DNA from 3 places in the Enterobacter cloacae complex sp. HYC003_NIDB genome. Region 1 is predicted to be linked to each of the others. Evidence: predicted binding sites of a transcription regulator. Region 1 holds the regulator's gene; each other region holds the start of a gene.
The links. Region 1 encodes PurR, which represses purine synthesis genes. Its sites were predicted from a motif close to CANGCAAACGTTTGCNTG; they were not measured.

Region 1 (6,185 bases):
GGTTTTCAGCGATCTGGCGCTGAATTTTTTCAATAGTGGTGCTCATGTCTTGCTTCCTTTAACTTCTGTTACGGCATCAGTCTGACATTGTAGCGGGTCAGGCCGACATCGGAAAATAACATTTTTGTCACGTCTAATTATTTTATCGCTTATCGCATAAAGTTGCATTGCTAATGTCGTTTATCCCCAGACGAGGTGCGGTTTTGCTTAAGGAGCGAACAGGAGTGCGACAGAATGGTGAATTTTTTTGCACTTGCTAACGAAACATAATTTTTGAATGAAAAATGCTATTAACTTCTTCTGAATTTATGGATTAGAATCGACAGGTTTTGTAAATCTCAAGCGGGTATGCATTGTGGCCTGCATTTATCAGGGGACTGCCCAGTGGCGCGGATAACTAAAATCTCGATGACGCTCTGTGCTTTACTGTTTACCACACTCTCATTTACGCCAGCGGCGAACGCCTCTGAACAGGCGCGGCATTCTGCTGTACAAAAATCGCATCTGGCAAAAACCACAGAACGTAAGAAAAAAACCACCAGTAAAACAGTAAAGAAGAAAACCACCGCTCAGACCAAAAAGACCGCCTCCAGTAAACCCAAAACTCTCCGTTCCGGCACGCACAAAACCACCCGCACGACCGCCAGCCTGGTGAATGAAAAATGCACCGTGCGCAAAGGCCATAAAACGAAATGCGCAAAAGTGACGAAGCTGGCTGACGTGCATAAAGCGCGTATGCAGAAAGCGCAAAAAACGGCGATGAACAAACTGATGGGGCAAATAGGTAAACCGTATCGCTGGGGTGGCACCTCTCCGCGCACCGGTTTTGACTGTAGTGGGCTGGTTTATTATGCCTATAAAGATCTGGTGAAGTTTCGCATTCCACGCACCGCCAATGAGATGTACCATCTGCGCGACGCCGCGCCTGTAAACCGTGGCGAACTGCAAAATGGCGACCTGGTGTTCTTCCGCACCCAGGGACGCGGTACGGCCGATCACGTTGGGGTGTATGTGGGTAACGGTAAATTTATCCAGTCACCGCGCAGCGGTCAGGACATTCAGATCACCTCTCTCAGCGAAGATTATTGGGTGCGCCACTATGTGGGTGCGCGCCGCGTGATGACGCCAAAAACCATTCGCTAAACCCTGCCCTGCCGCCTCCATGGCAGGGTAAGTTCCTCTTTTGCATACCCTTTCAATTTGCTATTCTGTCCTTGTTGTCTGTAGGGTTATTGGCAACGTATAAAACTATAAGGAGAGAAGCAATGTCGTTCGAATTACCTGCACTACCGTATGCAAAAGACGCCCTGGCCCCGCATATTTCCGCGGAAACCCTGGAGTACCATTACGGCAAGCATCACCAGACCTATGTCACCAACCTGAACAATCTGATCAAGGGCACCGATTTTGAAGGCAAAACGCTGGAAGAGATCGTGCGCAGTTCAGACGGCGGCGTATTCAACAACGCCGCACAGGTGTGGAACCACACCTTCTACTGGCACTGCCTGGCCCCAAACGCAGGCGGAGAACCTACCGGTGAGCTGGCGGTAGCGATTAACGCCGCGTTCGGCAGTTTCGCGGATTTTAAAGCGAAGTTTACTGACGCAGCCGTTAAAAACTTTGGCTCCGGCTGGACCTGGCTGGTAAAAGAGGCTGATGGCAAACTGGCTATCGTTTCCACTTCTAATGCGGGTACCCCTCTTACCACCAGCGCCACGCCGCTGATGACCGTGGACGTATGGGAACACGCCTATTACATTGATTACCGTAATGCGCGCCCGAACTACCTGGAACACTTCTGGGCACTGGTTAACTGGGAATTTGTTGCGAAGAACTTCGCCGCGTAAGAGACACGCAGAAGGGGCAGCCCTTCTGCGTTTTTGTTTATTCCGCCGTACACACCGCTTCAGGCTGTTTACGACCAGACATCATCACCAGCAGCAGGCCGAGTGCAGCAATGATCGCCCCCATCACCGGCACAAAGCTGTAACCCAAACCACCTGAGATCACCGCCCCGCCCGCTGCGGCACCCAGCGCATTGCCCAGGTTAAACGCACCGATATTCACCGACGAAGAGAGCCCCGGCGCTTCGTGCGCAACGCGCATTACGCGCATCTGCAACGGTGGCACCACGGCAAAGGTTGCGGCGCCCCAAACCACCATGGCAATCGCGGCACCCACTTCGTTACGCGCCAGCCACGGAATCGCCACCATGATGACAATCAGCAGCGTTAAAAAACCTTTCAGTGTTCCACTGACGGAGCGGTCGGCAAATTTCCCGCCGAGATAGTTGCCAATCGAGAACCCGACACCAATTAGCACCAGCATCGCGGTAACAAAGAGTGGCGTTGCGTGGGTAATGTCGTGCAGCACCGGGGAGATATAGGTGTAGAGCGTAAACATCGCCCCGGCCCCCAGTACCGTGGTAAGCAGCGCGGACAACACCTGAGGACGCATCAGCACCGCCAGCTCTTTACGTACTTCCGGACGTTCTCCCGCACTTCCTTTCGGCAGTGAGAAGAACAGCGCAACCATCGCGACCACGCCCAGTCCGGCGGTTGCGAGGAAAGACATACGCCAGCCGATGGCTTCTCCCAGCCAGGTGGCAGCGGGAACGCCGCCGATATTAGCGATGGTGAGGCCCATGAACATAGTGGCTACCGCGCTGGCCTGCTTATGTTTTGGCACCACGCTGGCGGCAACAACCGAGCCCAGTCCGAAGAAGGCGCCATGGTTGAGGCTGGTCAGAATGCGCGAAAGCATCAGAGTGGTGTAATCGGGCGAAATTGCGGAAAGCACATTTCCGAGAGTGAAAATCGCCATCAGGAAAATCAGCGCATTGCGGCGAGCGCGGTGGGAAAGCAGCAGCGTCATCAGCGGCGCGCCCACCATCACGCCAATCGCGTAGGCGCTAATTAACATACCGGCCGCAGGAATTGAGACGTCCACACCCCGGGCGATAACAGGCAATAACCCCATAGGGGAGAATTCAGTGGTGCCAATCCCAAAGGCGCCAATCGCCAGGGCCAGCAGGGGAAAATTGATTTTCATGAAGAGACTCCGGATACCGTGCCATAACCCGGCACAGAACTAAGAAGTCAAAAGCATGACATCAATCACAAAAAATGAGAAGTTAACATTTTGGCAAAAGATTTTTGCCGGAGAGGTAACAATAGCGGCAAGAGAGGGAGAAGGTTCTCCCCCCTCCTGAATCAGTGCAGCGCAGCGGTTAAACCACCCGCAACAATCAGGGCAAGAACAACAATGGTGGTAAACAGCGAAAACTTCAGATCGGTACTCATCAATTTTTCTCCTTTTATTCACCCTACGAAAAGTGAGCTTGCTCATTTTTACACAGTTCAGGTCAAAAATCTTCCAGGATTTAAGCGGATATCCACTTTACCTCTTCCCCTTTTCATCAAGATAGGACAAAATTCCACGCTAAATTTATTAGCGTACCGGCCACTGACCCCCTCCTGACGTCCTGTGTCGTTTTCCCGGCGTGTCGCAACTCATGTTTGCGTGATAAGGGTGAGAGAAGGCAAACGTTTACCTTCAATTTTTTCAGGAGCTTAGGATATGGTCTGGAGTGACATTTAATGGCAACAATTAAAGACGTAGCAAAACGCGCAAACGTTTCCACCACAACCGTATCACATGTTATTAACAAAACGCGTTTCGTCGCTGAAGAGACGCGTAATGCCGTCTGGGCGGCAATCAAAGAACTGCACTACTCGCCAAGTGCCGTCGCCCGCAGCCTGAAGGTTAATCACACCAAATCGATTGGCCTGCTGGCCACCAGCAGTGAAGCGGCCTACTTTGCTGAAATCATCGAAGCCGTTGAAAAAAACTGCTTCCAGAAAGGCTATACCCTGATTCTGGGCAACGCGTGGAACAACATTGAAAAACAGCGCGCTTACCTGTCAATGATGGCGCAAAAGCGCGTCGACGGCCTGCTGGTAATGTGTTCTGAATACCCTGAGTCGGTCCTTTCCATGCTGGAAGAGTATCGCCACATTCCGATGGTGGTCATGGACTGGGGCGAAGCGCGCGCAGACTTCACCGACTCCGTAATTGATAACGCCTTTGAAGGCGGCTACATGGCGGGGCGTTATCTGGTAGAACGCGGTCATCGTGAAATTGGCGTGATCCCGGGTCCGCTGGAGCGTAACACCGGAGCTGGCCGTCTGGCCGGTTTCATGAAAGCGATGGAAGAGGCGCTGATCACCGTGCCGGAAAACTGGATTGTTCAGGGCGACTTCGAGCCGGAGTCGGGCTATCGCGCCATGCAGCAGATCGTCTCCCAGCCGCATCGCCCTACCGCGGTGTTCTGCGGCGGCGACATCATGGCGATGGGCGCGCTCTGCGCGGCGGATGAACTCGGCCTGCGCGTCCCGCAGGATATCTCGGTGATCGGCTATGACAACGTGCGCAACGCCCGCTTCTTTACCCCGGCGCTGACCACCATTCACCAGCCGAAAGATTCGCTGGGTGAAACGGCCTTCAACATGCTGCTGGACAGGATCGTCAACAAGCGTGAACAGTCCCAGTCCATTGAAGTTCACCCGCGCCTGATTGAACGCCGTTCCGTTGCGGACGGTCCGTTCCGCGACTACCGTCGTTAATCACTTTACGGGACCAGCTATGCTGGTTCCCGCAACCACTCCCGGTTCAGCGTTTCGCTGTCGCCCAGATAATCCAGCAGCCAGTCCATGGCGGGCGAGACGTCGTTTTGCTGCCACGTCAGACAGCACGCGGCATCCGGGAAGGGGTTTTCCAGCGTCAAGGCCACCCACTCTCCCGCATCGATGCGCGGGCGCGCAAAATGCACCGGCACCATGCCAACGCACAGCCCCGCGCTCAGACAGGTGGCCGACGACTCCCAGTCCGGCGCGACCACGCGGCGCTGATTATCCAGCAGCCAGGTAATGCGCTTGGGCAGCGAGCGGGAGGTATCTTCCAGCACCAGCGAGGGCCAGTTGCGTAAGGTGTCATCGCTCAGCGGACCTTCCTGCGCCGCCAGCGGGTGATCGCGCGCGACCACGCAGGTCCAGCTCAGCATGCCCATGTCGCGAAACGCGTAGCGCCCCCCAACCGGGATCGCCTGGGTTGCACCAATCGCCATCTCCGCCCTGCCGTCCGCCAGCGCATCCCAGACGCCGTTGAACACTTCCTGCGAAACACGCAGTTCGACGTCGGAAAAATGACGATAGAAATCGACGATCATCTGCCGGGTCCGCTCCGGCTTAACGATGTTATCCACCGCGATAGCGAGATGCCCGCGCCAGCCGTTGGCGATCTGCTGGCACTGCTCACGGGTGATCTGCATTTTTTTGATAACAGACCGCCCTTCCTTCAAAAACCACGCTCCGGCAGGCGTGAGCTCCACGTCGCGATGGCGCCGCTCGAACAGCGGGACCGCCAGCCACGCTTCCAGCTGGCGCACCGTATAGCTGATAGCCGAGGGAACGCGATGCAGCTCCTGGGCGGCACCGGTAAAGCTGCCGTTACGCGCCACGGCATCAACCACTTCAAGGGAATAATCTGACCACATCTTTAGCCTGCAAATTTTTTGAATGCACCCGCCAAATATTAGCGTTTCACAAGCCGCTTTGCACTCCCTACACTCTGCGCCAACGTACACCTGCCTCCTCAGGAGAAAAAAAGTGCAACCCAGGAAAGGATTTTTAGTCTGGCTCGGCGGCTTAAGCGTGCTGGGCTTTTTGGCGACCGATATGTATCTGCCCGCGTTCGCCGCGATGCAGGAAGATTTGCAAACCCCTGCCGCCGCCATCAGCGCCAGTTTAAGTTTGTTCCTCGCTGGCTTTGCTTTTGCGCAATTGCTGTGGGGGCCGCTCTCGGATCGTTTTGGCCGTAAGCCCGTCCTGTTGTTGGGGCTGGCGATTTTTGCCGTAGGCTGTCTGGGCATGATGTGGGTCCGCGATGCCGCCTGGCTGCTGGCGCTGCGCTTTATTCAGGCGGTCGGTGTCTGCGCCGCTGCGGTCACCTGGCAGGCGCTGGTGACCGATTACTACCCCGCCTCGCGCACTAACCGCATATTCGCCACTATTATGCCGCTGGTCGGCCTGTCGCCGGCGCTTGCCCCGTTACTGGGCAGCTGGATCCTCGCGCATTTCGACTGGCAGGCTATTTTCGCCACGCTCTTTGCTATTACGCTGGTCCTG
Region 2 (6,185 bases), 2.4 Mb from region 1:
AGGGCGTCGATTGAGTCCAGACCGAGGCCGTCGCCAAAGAGCGCGGCGTCTGTATCAATATCCTCTGGGGTAAGTTCTTCCAGATTCAGCGTAGAGATAATGAGATTCTTAATTTCAAGATAGAGCGCTTGCATCTTTCGTTCCTGACAAAGATTGAAGACCGGTTGTTAACTGATGCTGCATATGCCGGTTTAACTGCCTTGCTGCCAGCGCGGGTTCGTGCTGACTCGCATCATAAAAATCATGAATGTTGATGCGTTCGCGAACATCCACGGTGAAAACAGGTTTGTTGGGGGGCACGTTATACCAGCTGCTCTGTTTATCAAGCATCCGTTCGCTACAGTGGATCACCACCACGCGCACGGCGCTGTTGCAGCGAACGGCGATATTCGCCGCCCCACGTTGCAGGGTCATGGCTTCCCCCACCCGGGTGCGGGTGCCTTCAGGGAAGATAAGCAGGGTATCGCCCTGGGCCAGACGCTGCTGGCTTGCGGCAAGCAGCGTGTCGGCTTCGCTGTTAATCAGATAGTCAGCCGCGCGGATCACGCCGCTGACGAACGGGTTACGCAGCAACGCGCTTTTCACCAGACAGTCGGTTTCGTTCATCACCGACGCCAGCAGAACGTAGTCCAGCAGCGAGGGATGATTCGCAATCACCAGACAGCCCCGCTCGGCGCGCAGAACGTCCAGGTTGTTGAAACGGTAATCCAGTACCCCTGCACCGCGTACCACCGCGAGGAACAGGCGAAAACTGGCAGAAATAGTGCGGCGTGCCAGGCGGCGACGTTGAGTGCGGTCGCGCTGGAAAATCAGCAGCAGGTTAAACCACACCAGCGACAGCGTCAGCCCGCCGAGGCCGAACAGGACGAAGCACAATCCGGTCATCAGCATCCGCCATATCCGATCGAGGCGGGAACGTAACCCTCTCATTGGCGCGTCCATTGCCACAGCAGGCGCTCGCCCGGCAGGGTAAACTGGCGCTCGTCCCGCAGGTAATGGCGCAGGAACTGGAGGCTTTGCGGCAGCGCGGGCTCTTCAGGCGCGCGGTTGACGTGCGTTTCACAGCTGAGCGTATTTCCCGCCTCAATCACCAGCGCCAGCGCGTAGGGCCAGACGGGCATCTGCGGCGGCAGCCCGGCGTGATAAAAATCAGGCAGCAGACCGTCGAAATCCACCAGCAACACGCGGGAGTAGCCCGCATGCAGCAGGCTCAGCACGTCGCACAAGCTCTGCTGGAAGGTATCCATACCGGCGGAAACCGACGAAGAGACAACAGGCTGACGCGCGGCGATAGTGAGATTGCCGACCGCCGAGTTGTGTACCGACATGGCAAAATCGGTGGGGGAAACGGGCTGTTCTGCCGCCAGGGCCTGGAGAATACGGAAATTGCGCTCCAGCTCCCCATGACGGCTACTGTAGACGACGGCATCGATGCGGTGTTTGCGCAGCATCATCAGGCCAAGATCGACGGCCAGCCTGCTGCCTGAATTCAGGCGGCGGGCGGTCATCATCGGCAGATCGGTCAGTTTCGCCAGCGGTGCAGCGGGATCGATGGCGTCAGACCGGCGTGACCATGCCTGCCATTCGTCGGCATCGCTGAGTCCTGGCGCTCTTGCCTGCCAGTCGATAAGGGTAAGTGTAAATTTCATCTACGCGCGTCCGCGATAAACCTGTTTCTGTGACTTTTTCTTCGCCAGCGCGATTTGCTGCGCACATCGTACAATGTTGTCGTCGCGCTGGCGAATAAACGTCACTTTTGACCCTTTCCACCCGGTTATCCCGGCAAACGGCTTTTTGGCCGACCCGGACCCAGAAGAATGGCGAGTTTACTGCCTCCTTTCGTGGTTTCCATCCAGATTTTACAGACGCTGGTGAGCGGCACGGAGAGCAGCATGCCCACCGGACCCAGCAGCCATCCCCAGATCAGTAACGATAAAAACACCACCATCGTCGACATGCCCAGACGGTGGCCCATCATGCGCGGCTCGAGAATGTTACCCAGCACCATATGCACGACAAGGAACAGCGCCCCTACCAGCATGCACTCGTAAAAACCGTTAAACAGGAACGCCTGGATCATCGGCGGAACGGCGGAAAGCACCGCGCCGATATTGGGTACGTAGTTCAGTAAAAAGGCCAGCACGCCCCACATCAGCGCGAACTGCACGTCCAGCAGTACCAGCCCCAGCCAGACGATCACGCCGGTCCACAGGCTTAACAGCGTTTTCAGCGCCAGATATTTGGATACGCCCTTCAGCGCACGGTGCAAGCCGGCAATGTGGATCTGAGGATTGTTCAGGGCAAAACGCAGTTTATACGGCACGTGGCGCACTTCGAACAGCATAAATACCACCGTCATCACCAGCAGCAGAATGCTGGCCATTGCCCCGGAAAGCCCGGTCATCAACGTGGTGGCGTAGGTCATCACCTTCTCGGAATCCATCCGACGCAGCATCCGTTCCGGTGAGATATGCAGATTCACGAACGGCAACATGCGCTGAAGATCGACCAGCTTGCGCGTCAGCTCTTTATTGTACTGCGGCAGCATGGTGGAAAATTCGCTCAGCGAGGCGGCGAGCACGCCGAACAGCGCCGTCAGGACAACCAGCATCACCATCACCACAATGGTAATCGCGACCGGGCGGCTGATGCCCCGGCGTAAAAACCATGTCACCAGCGGGTTGAGCACAATGGCGAAAAACAGCGCCAGCAGAAGCTGAACAATGATATCCGCCGCCGCGTGGATACCCGCAAGGATAACCACCAGGCAGGCAAGTTTTAATAAAATATGAAGTCCGGCTTTGTCGGGCGGGCTGGCAGTCATAAGAATTCCTTTTTCCGGGGGGCGTGTTAATTGTAGTGCGCCGGATGGGCTTCGTCTGGCGTGTTAGTCTGAAAGTCGTGGCAAAAAAATGGCCCCCGGCGCAAGCGACGGAGGCCACGGCATCCTGGTGAACGATTACTGGATCACGAGGGTGTTAATGATGTTTTCAGCGGCGGTCTGCGCTTTCTGCTGATTGTCTGCCGGCAGGGTGATCTGCATGGTCAGCAGTTTATTGTCCACCTTGCCGAGCACCACGGAGGAGTAGGCGGTCTGGCCTTTGGCAGAGATGATGCTGTCCAGCTGTTGCAGCGTGTGGCCTTTCAGTTCAACAGACTTGTTGGTGACCACCTGAAGCTGCGGGTCGCGGCTGCGCTGCTGATCTTCCAGGCGTTTGGCCAGCACGCCAAGATCTTCGCTGGTATCGTCACCGACGATCACAATCACCGCTTTTTGGCCGGTGGCATCGGAATAGACGTGCATATTGTTCGCCTGGGTACCCAGCTTACCGCTCTGGTCGGTCATGTCCGCAGGCAGAGAGAAACTGAGTTTGCCATCCATCAGGCTCACCGGCTGACCGGTGGCGTTGCTTTCTGCTGACGCGCCCTGAGCAGGCGTTTTGGTGTCGCTGTTATCACAGGCTGCAAGGCCAACAACCAGCAGGCCAATCCCGACATATTTAACCAGATTGCGCATTGACTTCTTCCTTTCGATAAACGGCCATAACGGCTCATTCGTTCATCTTATCACAACTGATAAAGCGAACCCTTAACCTGCCTGCAATGCGGAGATTTCAGATTTATCTGCCAGCCTTTTCAGCAGCATATTCAACAGCACGCCGTACATCGGCAGGAAGAAAACCAGGCTGATAAGCACCTTAAAGGCGTAGTCCACCAGAGCGATTTCCATCCAGTGTTCTGCCATGAAGGCGTCCGGGCTGCGCCAGAAGGCGATGAAGAAGAAGGCCAGCGTATCGCTCACGTTACCGAACAGCGTGGAGGCCGTTGGTGCCATCCACCAGCGATGGTTTTGACGCAGGCGGTTAAACACGTGGACATCGAGGATCTGCCCCAGGGCATAAGCCATAAAGCTGGCGGTGGCAATACGCGCGACGAACAGGTTGAAGTGCGTCAGCGCTTCGAAGCCCTGCCAGCTGCCCATGTAAAACAGCGAGGAGATGGCGTAGGAGACAAACAGTGCCGGGATCATCACCGCAAAAATAATCCGCCGCGCCAGCGGTGCGCCAAAAATACGCACGGTTAAATCCGTCGCGAGGAAAATAAACGGGAAACTGAACGCGCCCCAGGTGGTATGGAAACCAAAAATGGAGATGGGGAGCTGTACCAGATAGTTACTGGAGATGATCACCAGCAGATGAAATAGCGAAAGCCAGAACAACGCCTTGACGCGCTGCGATTGTGTAAAGGAGTTCATATTGTACCTTTTTGATTAATATTTGGGGTGAGGGAACCCAATAAAGCCGCCGCATGATACTGCTTTGACGACACTTTGCAATGGCTAATTTTCACGCAATCGTTAACCTGGTTTGCATTGGCGATAGCGGGGCGTAAACTACAGCCGTTTTTACCTGAACGAGAAGAAAATGACCGACCTGTTTTCCAGCCCAGACCACACGCTTGATGCTCAGGGCCTCCGCTGCCCGGAGCCGGTAATGATGGTGCGCAAAACCGTGCGCAACATGCAGACCGGCGAAACGCTGCTGATCGTCGCCGACGACCCGGCTACCACCCGTGATATCCCCGGCTTTTGTACCTTTATGGAACATGAACTGGTGGCGCAGCAAACCGAGACCTTGCCGTACCGGTATTTGATTCGTAAGGGGTAAGTGCGGCCTGACGCCCGGCGGCGCTTCGCTTGCACGGGCCTACGGGTGTAGTAGGTCGGGTAAGGCGCAGCCGCCACCCGACAAGTACTCATCACAATTTCGAACCATCGTTTCAAAATTTCGCGCTTTTGTGAGGCGCTTCACTCTCCCTTTTCCAGCCGTAGTCTAATTTTTAAGCGTCAAAAACTAAAACACCGTTTTAACGCTTATCTCACTACCCTGGAGTTGACTCAATGAAAACGACCCTCAAGCCGTTACTGGCCGCGCTGTGCCTGTCTGCTTTTGCCTGCACCGTTTCTGCCCAGACCATCAAAGCCGCCGATGTGCATCCCGAAGGCTACCCGAACGTGGTGGCGGTTCAGCACATGGGTGAAAAACTCAAACAACAAACCGATGGCAAGCTGGAGATTAAGGTCTTCCCCGGCGGCGTGCTGGGGGATGAAAAGCAGATGATTGAGCAGGCGCAGATGGGGGCGATCGACATGATCCGCGTCTCTATGGCGCCGGTGGCTGCCATTCTGCCGGATATCGAAGTGTTTACGCTGCCCTACGTATTCCGCGATGAAGACCACATGCACAAGGTGATCGACGGGGATATCGGCAAGCAGATCGGCGACAAACTCACCGCCAACCCGAAATCGCGTCTGGTCTTCCTTGGCTGGATGGATTCCGGCACCCGTAACCTGATCACCAAAGAGCCGATCGTCAAACCGGACGATCTGAAAGGGAAGAAAATCCGCGTGCAGGGCAGCCCGGTGGCGCTGGCCACGCTGAAAGCGATGGGGGCGAACTCGGTGGCGATGGGCGTCAGCGAGGTTTACAGCGGCATGCAGACCGGGGTGATCGACGGCGCGGAGAACAACCCGCCAACCTTTATCGCCCACAACTATATGCCGGTCGCCAAAAACTACACGCTGAGCGGCCACTTCATCACCCCGGAAATGCTGCTCTATTCCAAAGTGAAATGGGACAAGCTCAGCGCTGACGAACAGCAAAAGATCCTGGTGCTGGCCCGCGAAGCGCAGTTCGAGCAGCGCAAGCTGTGGAATGCGTATAACGACCAGGCGCTGGCGAAAATGAAGGCCGGCGGCGTGCAGTTCCACGACATCGATAAAACGGTGTTTATCAAGGCGACAGAGCCGGTGCGCGCGCAGTATGGCGATAAGCATCAGGATCTGATGAAAGCCATCGCTGACGTCCAGTAAACCGGAGTACGTATGTCCGAACTCTACCTGAAGTGGATGGACCGTCTGTATCTGTTCGCCATGGCGGTGGCGGGTATTTCGCTGTTGGTGATGACGATTGTCATACCCATCGGCATTTTTTCACGCTATGTGCTCAATCGCGGCGAATCCTGGCCGGAGCCGATCGCCATTATCTGCATGGTGACGTTTACCTTTATCGGCGCGGCGGTGAGCTACCGCGCCGGGTCGCATATTGCGGTCAACATGCTCACCGACCGCCTGCCCGCGTCGCTGCAAAGAGTGTGCGCGCGGATGGTGGATCTGCTGATGCTGC
Region 3 (6,185 bases), 980 kb from region 1:
AAAATCAGGCCTTGATGGCTTTCAATACATTGATCATTTCAAGCGCGGTCAGTGCAGCTTCTGCACCTTTGTTACCGGCTTTAGTGCCAGCACGTTCGATGGCTTGTTCAATACTTTCGGTGGTCAGCACGCCGAACGCGACAGGGATTTCAGCATCCTGTGCAACGTGTGCCAGACCGTTGCTTGCACCGCCCGCAACGTATTCGAAGTGCGCAGTGCCGCCACGAATAACGGTACCCAGCGCAATCACCGCGTCGTATTTACCGGTTTTCGCCAGCGCGCCCGCTGCCAGTGGCAGTTCGTAAGCACCTGGTACCCAAACGACGGTAATGTTGTCATCTTTAACCTGGCCGATACGTTTCAGGGCGTCAACCGCACCTTCCAGCAGGCTATCGTTGATGAAGTTGTTGAAACGCGCAATGGTGATGGCGACGCGAGCGTCCGGGGTAGCTACAGCAGCTTCAATAATGTTCATACTCTTCCTTTACGGGTTCATTTGGCCCCGCAGGGGGGCGGATTTTATCATAATACTTTGCGCACTGCTTCCCTATTTCAGGAGCAATTACGCTGTCGTTAAATGGAGGCAGACATCCGGGCCTACCGGACGAATCTCGCTGAATGAGAGTTGCGGCGCATCGGCCAGTTTTTCAAGGCCGGGCAGCACAAACAGGCCGCGCGCGTCATTACCTAACAGTTTAGGCGCAACGTAGACGAGAAGCTCATCCACCAGCCCCGCCTGAAGCAGTGCGCCGGCGAGCGTCGGACCGGCTTCAACCCAGATGCTGTTGACCTGCTGTTTGCCGAGCAACATCATCAGCACCACGAGATCGAGATGCCCGTTATGTTCCGGCACCATAATGCTGCGCACGCCTTCCGGCCACTCGCGCGTATCTTCTTTGGTGCGGGCAATCCAGGTTTCACCCGGCTGCTGCACGATGCGGTGCTCCGGCGTCACGCGGTTCTGGCTATCAACAATAATGCGCAGCGGCTGACGCAGGTTCTCCTGCGGATAGAGCGCCTGCGTATCCGCATTCAGCTCTTCCCAGCGCACGGTCATGGCCGGATCGTCAGCCAGTACCGTTTCACTGCTGGTGAGAATAGCATGGCTTTGCGCGCGCAGACGTTGCACATCGCGCCTTGCCTGCGGCGAGGTGATCCACTGGCTCTCGCCGTTCGCCATCGCCGTGCGGCCATCCAGTGACGCGCCAAGCTTAAGCTGGATAAACGGGAAGCCGGTGCGCATACGCTTCAGGAAGCCTTTGTTGATGTTTTCGGCATCCTGCATCATCAGGCCGTGGCTAACGTCGATGCCTTCCTGTTGCAGACGATACAGCCCGCGGCCCGCCACCTGCGGATTAGGATCCTGCATGGCGGCGACAACGCGCGAGACGCCCGCCGCAATCAGCGCCTCACAGCACGGCGGCGTACGTCCGTGATGGCTGCATGGCTCCAGCGTCACATAGGCCGTCGCGCCACGCGCTTTCTCACCCGCCATGCGCAGGGCATGCACTTCAGCATGCGGCTCGCCTGCGCGGTAGTGAAAACCTTCCCCCACGATCTCGCCATCTTTAACAATGACGCACCCGACATTGGGGTTAGGGTGAGTGGTAAACCGACCGCGCTGCGCCAGCTTCATGGCGCGCGCCATGTACATCTCATCGTGCATGGGCTTAATCCTGTAAGCGGGCGATCTCTTCGCCAAACTCTTTAATGTCTTCGAAGCTGCGGTAAACGGAGGCAAAGCGGATATAGGCGACTTTATCGAGCTTCTTCAGCTGTTCCATCACCAGATTGCCGATCATTTTGCTCGGCACTTCGCGCTCGCCTAACCCCCGCAGATAAGATTTAATATGGTTTAACGCCATTTCGACGTCATCGGAGCTGACGGGCCGTTTTTCCAGCGCCTTGAGCATCCCGCTACGCAGTTTCTCTTCATTGAACGGTTCGCGCACATCGTTACTTTTTACCACGCGCGGCATTACCAGCTCTGCCACTTCAAAGGTGGTAAAACGCTCGTTGCACACCAGACACTGCCGACGACGACGCACGGAAGACCCTTCGCCTACAAGACGCGAGTCGATGACTTTGGTATCCACAGCGGAGCAAAATGGGCAATGCATACGATGTCCCTGTTATCTGGTTAACTGATTTCTATTTTACCCTGAACTGGCCCGACAACAAAGGAAGAGCTTTTTGAGACAAAGGATCTATGCCTGACGGCACTATCCTGTCTACCATTGCAGCAATCTGTGATTTCAAGGAATTAAACGCAATGACAAGACGTTACCTGAAAATAGTGCTGGTGGGGAGCCTGTTCACGCTCAGCGCCTGCGCACAGCAAAGCGAAGTCCGTGAGATGAAACAAAGCGTGAATACGCTTAACGTGGCGATGGACAAACTTAACAAAGAAACCGTGAAGATCACCCAGCAGAACGCGCTGAATGCCAAATCCAGCAATGGCGTTTATTTATTGCCAGGTGCAAACACGCCCGCGCGTCTGAACAGCCAGATTGGCATGCTAAAGATGTCTGTGGTGAATGTTGCAGCGAATGCCGATGGTACTCGCGCAACATTACGCATTCAGGGTGAGTCCAACGATCCGCTTCCCGCGTTCAGCGGCACCGTAGAGTGGGGCCAGATTCAGGGCACCACGGAGAGCTATCAGGAAGTGAACGTGAAGAATCAGCTCTTCACCGCCCCCGCCAGCACGCTGGCGCCGAGCGATGTTGATATCCCGCTCCAGCTGAGCGGACTGAGCCCAGAACAGCTGGGCTTTATCCGTATTCACGACATTCAACCCGCCGCGCAATAACCCGCCCTTCTAGCGGAGTGAAATGTCACTCCGCTAACATTTACATTTCGTATGGATTGGCAACATAAATGATTGCCGCTACAATCCCGCCCGTCTAAAGTACGCAAACGTGAACGCAATCGATTACGTATGTGAGAGATATGTGAAACAACACATATTTTTGTGAGCAAGGATTTCTATAATAGGCTCCGCAGAAATACGAAATATTTAGAAACGCAATTCGCGCATTTTTCACTCCCGGAAGGGAATTTCAATCAGTGGCATGATTATGAAAAAAACATTATTCGCAGCCGGTGCAGTTCTGGCACTCTCCACCTCTTTCACTGTTAACGCAGCGGAAAACGACAAACCACAATACCTTTCCGACTGGTGGCATCAGAGCGTTAACGTTGTAGGCAGCTACCATACCCGTTTCGGACCGCAGATCCGTAACGATACCTACCTCGAGTACGAAGCATTCGCTAAAAAAGACTGGTTTGATTTCTATGGCTACATGGACGCACCGGTATTCTTCGGCGGTAACACCGACGCGAAAGGTATCTGGAACCACGGTTCCCCACTGTTCATGGAGATCGAACCCCGCTTCTCCATTGATAAACTGACCGGTACCAGTCTGGCGTTTGGTCCGTTCAAAGAGTGGTATTTCGCAAACAACTACATCTACGACATGGGTCGCAACAAGTCCGGTCGCCAGAGCACCTGGTACATGGGTCTGGGTACAGACATTGAGACTGGCCTGCCGATGAGCCTGTCCATGAACGTCTACGCAAAATACCAGTGGCAGAACTACGGCGCCGCGAACGAGAACGAGTGGGACGGCTACCGTTTCAAAGTGAAATACTTCGTGCCAATTACCCAACTGTGGGGCGGCAACCTGAGCTATATCGGCTTCACCAACTTTGACTGGGGTTCAGACCTGGGCGATAACGATTTCCGCGACCTGAACGGCAGAAAAGCGCGCACTAACGACTCCATCGCGTCCAGCCACATCCTGGCGCTGAACTACGATCACTGGCACTACTCTGTTGTTGCGCGTTACTGGCACAACGGTGGCCAGTGGAACGACGACGCCAGCCTGAACTTTGGCAACGGCGACTTCAGCGTTCGCTCTACCGGTTGGGGTGGTTACCTGGTCGTGGGTTACAACTTCTAATCAGTGCGGATTCCGCCCGGTGGCGCTACGCTTACCGGGCCTACGATCCGAATGTAGGCCGGGTAAGGCGTAGCCGCCCCCGGCTTTTTACTGCCTCACCTTGCGCAAAAAATCTGCCAATGACCTGTCCGCACTTTCGCTAAACCGCCTCTCCGTCTGCACAATATTGAGGCATCGGTCGAGCCGGAAACAGCGATATTCATCGCGCCGTTCACACCACGCCGCCAGCAGCCAGCGCTCTCCCCAGAAGAACAAGCCCAGCGGCTGAACCTCGCGCTTTGAGAGCTGCCCAGCCTCATCACGATAATGCAGTGCCAGCACGCGCTGGGCGGAAATCGCCTGATGGATCACGTCGAAACCACTACGGGAATGGGGCTGAAGGGCAATATCCGGCGCATATATACGCGTCTGCTCCGCCTTGCGTCGGCTCTCTTCTGGCAGGATCGCCAGCACTTTTTCCTGGGCCGACTCCAGCTCGCGCGACAGCGATTCCCCGCCCCAGGTTTTGAGCAGGCGAATCGCCACCATCAGCGCCTCGGACTCTTTGTTGGTCAGCATCAGCGGGGGTAAATCAAAACCCGACATCAGCCGATATCCGCTTCCCGCCTCGCCTTCCACCGGCACGCCGGAAAGCGACAGGTCGCGGATATCGCGGTACACCGTGCGCTCGGACACGCCAAGCCTTTCCGCCAGATGCGCTGCCGTTGTCAGACGCCTGCCCCGAAGGATCTGCACAATCTGGAACAAACGGTCAGCGCGTCGGGTCATCGGTTTACTCTCATACCGGTTGATGGAGGCCGACGCGATTACCTTCGCTGTCGGTAAACAGGGCTATAGTGCCAATGCCTTGCGGCAGTTCCAGCGGGCCAAACACGCACTCACCGCCCGCAGAAGCAATACGATCGAGCGTGGCCGCCAGATTGTCAGTATGCAGGTAGATAATAGCGCCCTGCGAAGACGGTGTAACGCCGTCAAATTTCGCCAGCGCGCCGCCGGTGGCCGGATCCTCGTGCGGGAAAATCGCCAGATCAGCCACGTCCATCTTCTCGCGCCGCAGCGCGACCTGCATCACCGACTCATAAAATTTGATGGCGCGATCCATATCGGCGACCGGAATTTCAAACCAGTTAATAACACTTTTCATACGTCCTCCTGCCTGTTGTTAGGGTTCAGAAGGAGTCTACGACAGGGCTCCTGACAGCATACTGTCAGGAGTGTTTGTGAGATGCAGACAAAAAAAATCCCGGCCAACAGGCCGGGATTTCGATACTACATAAGACTCTTACGGCAGAATGGACGGCTGATCCGCCCCTTCTTTCTCGACTTTCTGCTGGATCAGATGCTCGCGCTTCATGCCCAGCTTCAGCGCCAGTGCGGACGCGACGTAGATAGACGAGGCCGTACCGATAGACACACCGATCAGCATGGTCAGCGAGAAGCCTTCCAGCACCGGGCCACCGAACAGGAACAGCATCAGGATCACCATCAGGGTGGTGCCGGAGGTGATCAACGTACGGTGCAACGTCTGGGTCAACGACACGTTAAAGATTTCGTACGGCGTGCCGCGACGGATCTTACGGAAGTTTTCACGAATACGGTCAGATACCACGATACTGTCGTTCAGTGAGTAACCGATAACGGACATCAGGGATGCCACAATCGTCAGGTCAATCTCAATGTGGAACAGAGACAGTATGCCCATGGTGATCACCACGTCGTGCGCCAGGGCGATAACCACGCCTGCCGCCAGTCGCCACTCAAAGCGGAAACCGACGTAAATCAGGATCGAGATCAGCGCCACCAGCAGCGCCATCGCACCGGTCTGCGCCAGGTCAGCACCAACGCTCGGGCCGACAAACTCAATACGCTTAACCGTTGCATCCTGGCTGGTCGTTTCGTTAATAACCTGGACGACCTTGCTGCCCAGCTCCTGGCTGCCGTTGGCATCGTGTACCGGCGGCATACGCACCATGATGTCGCGGCTGCTGCCGAAGTTCTGTAGCAGCGGCTCTTCAAAGCCCGCTTTTTGCAGAGACTCACGCATCTGGTCCATATCGACCGGTTTTTCCAGGGTAATTTCGATCACCGTACCACCGGTGAAATCCAGACCCCAGTTAAAGCCTTTCACGCCCATAATGACGATGGACAAGATCAGCAGAAAACCTGAAATGCCGAAGGCCCAGTAGTCCCAGCGCATAAAGTCCCAGACTTTACGGCCGT

Region 2: a site for PurR is predicted at 4,348-4,365, ahead of tusA (sulfurtransferase TusA). Genes of this name have one in related genera too.
Region 3: a site for PurR is predicted at 2,925-2,942, ahead of O1722_RS18285 (nucleoside-specific channel-forming protein Tsx). Genes of this name have one in related genera too.

Annotation. Positions count from the first base shown of each region.
Region 1 is NZ_CP114220.1:2,816,886-2,823,070, forward strand. It holds gene grxD (monothiol glutaredoxin 4) at 1-46, opposite strand, end outside; gene O1722_RS13400 (C40 family peptidase) at 385-1,143, shown strand; gene sodB (superoxide dismutase [Fe]) at 1,266-1,847, shown strand; gene O1722_RS13410 (MFS transporter) at 1,885-3,051, opposite strand; gene cydH (cytochrome bd-I oxidase subunit CydH) at 3,213-3,302, opposite strand; gene purR (HTH-type transcriptional repressor PurR) at 3,600-4,625, shown strand; gene punR (DNA-binding transcriptional activator PunR) at 4,643-5,554, opposite strand; gene punC (purine nucleoside transporter PunC) at 5,667-6,185, shown strand, end outside.
Region 2 is NZ_CP114220.1:299,475-305,659, forward strand. It holds gene O1722_RS01340 (phosphopantetheine-binding protein) at 1-134, opposite strand, end outside; gene O1722_RS01345 (lysophospholipid acyltransferase family protein) at 115-930, opposite strand; gene O1722_RS01350 (beta-ketoacyl synthase chain length factor) at 927-1,649, opposite strand; gene O1722_RS01355 (AI-2E family transporter) at 1,775-2,824, opposite strand; gene O1722_RS01360 (DcrB family lipoprotein) at 2,960-3,517, opposite strand; gene O1722_RS01365 (7-cyano-7-deazaguanine/7-aminomethyl-7-deazaguanine transporter) at 3,590-4,255, opposite strand; gene tusA (sulfurtransferase TusA) at 4,425-4,667, shown strand; gene O1722_RS01375 (TRAP transporter substrate-binding protein) at 4,901-5,872, shown strand; gene O1722_RS01380 (TRAP transporter small permease) at 5,885-6,185, shown strand, end outside.
Region 3 is NZ_CP114220.1:3,797,921-3,804,105, forward strand. It holds gene ribH (6,7-dimethyl-8-ribityllumazine synthase) at 5-475, opposite strand; gene ribD (bifunctional diaminohydroxyphosphoribosylaminopyrimidine deaminase/5-amino-6-(5-phosphoribosylamino)uracil reductase RibD) at 563-1,666, opposite strand; gene nrdR (transcriptional regulator NrdR) at 1,671-2,120, opposite strand; gene O1722_RS18280 (SadB/YajI family lipoprotein) at 2,273-2,812, shown strand; gene O1722_RS18285 (nucleoside-specific channel-forming protein Tsx) at 3,081-3,965, shown strand; gene O1722_RS18290 (helix-turn-helix transcriptional regulator) at 4,053-4,733, opposite strand; gene O1722_RS18295 (VOC family protein) at 4,744-5,109, opposite strand; gene secF (protein translocase subunit SecF) at 5,248-6,185, opposite strand, start outside.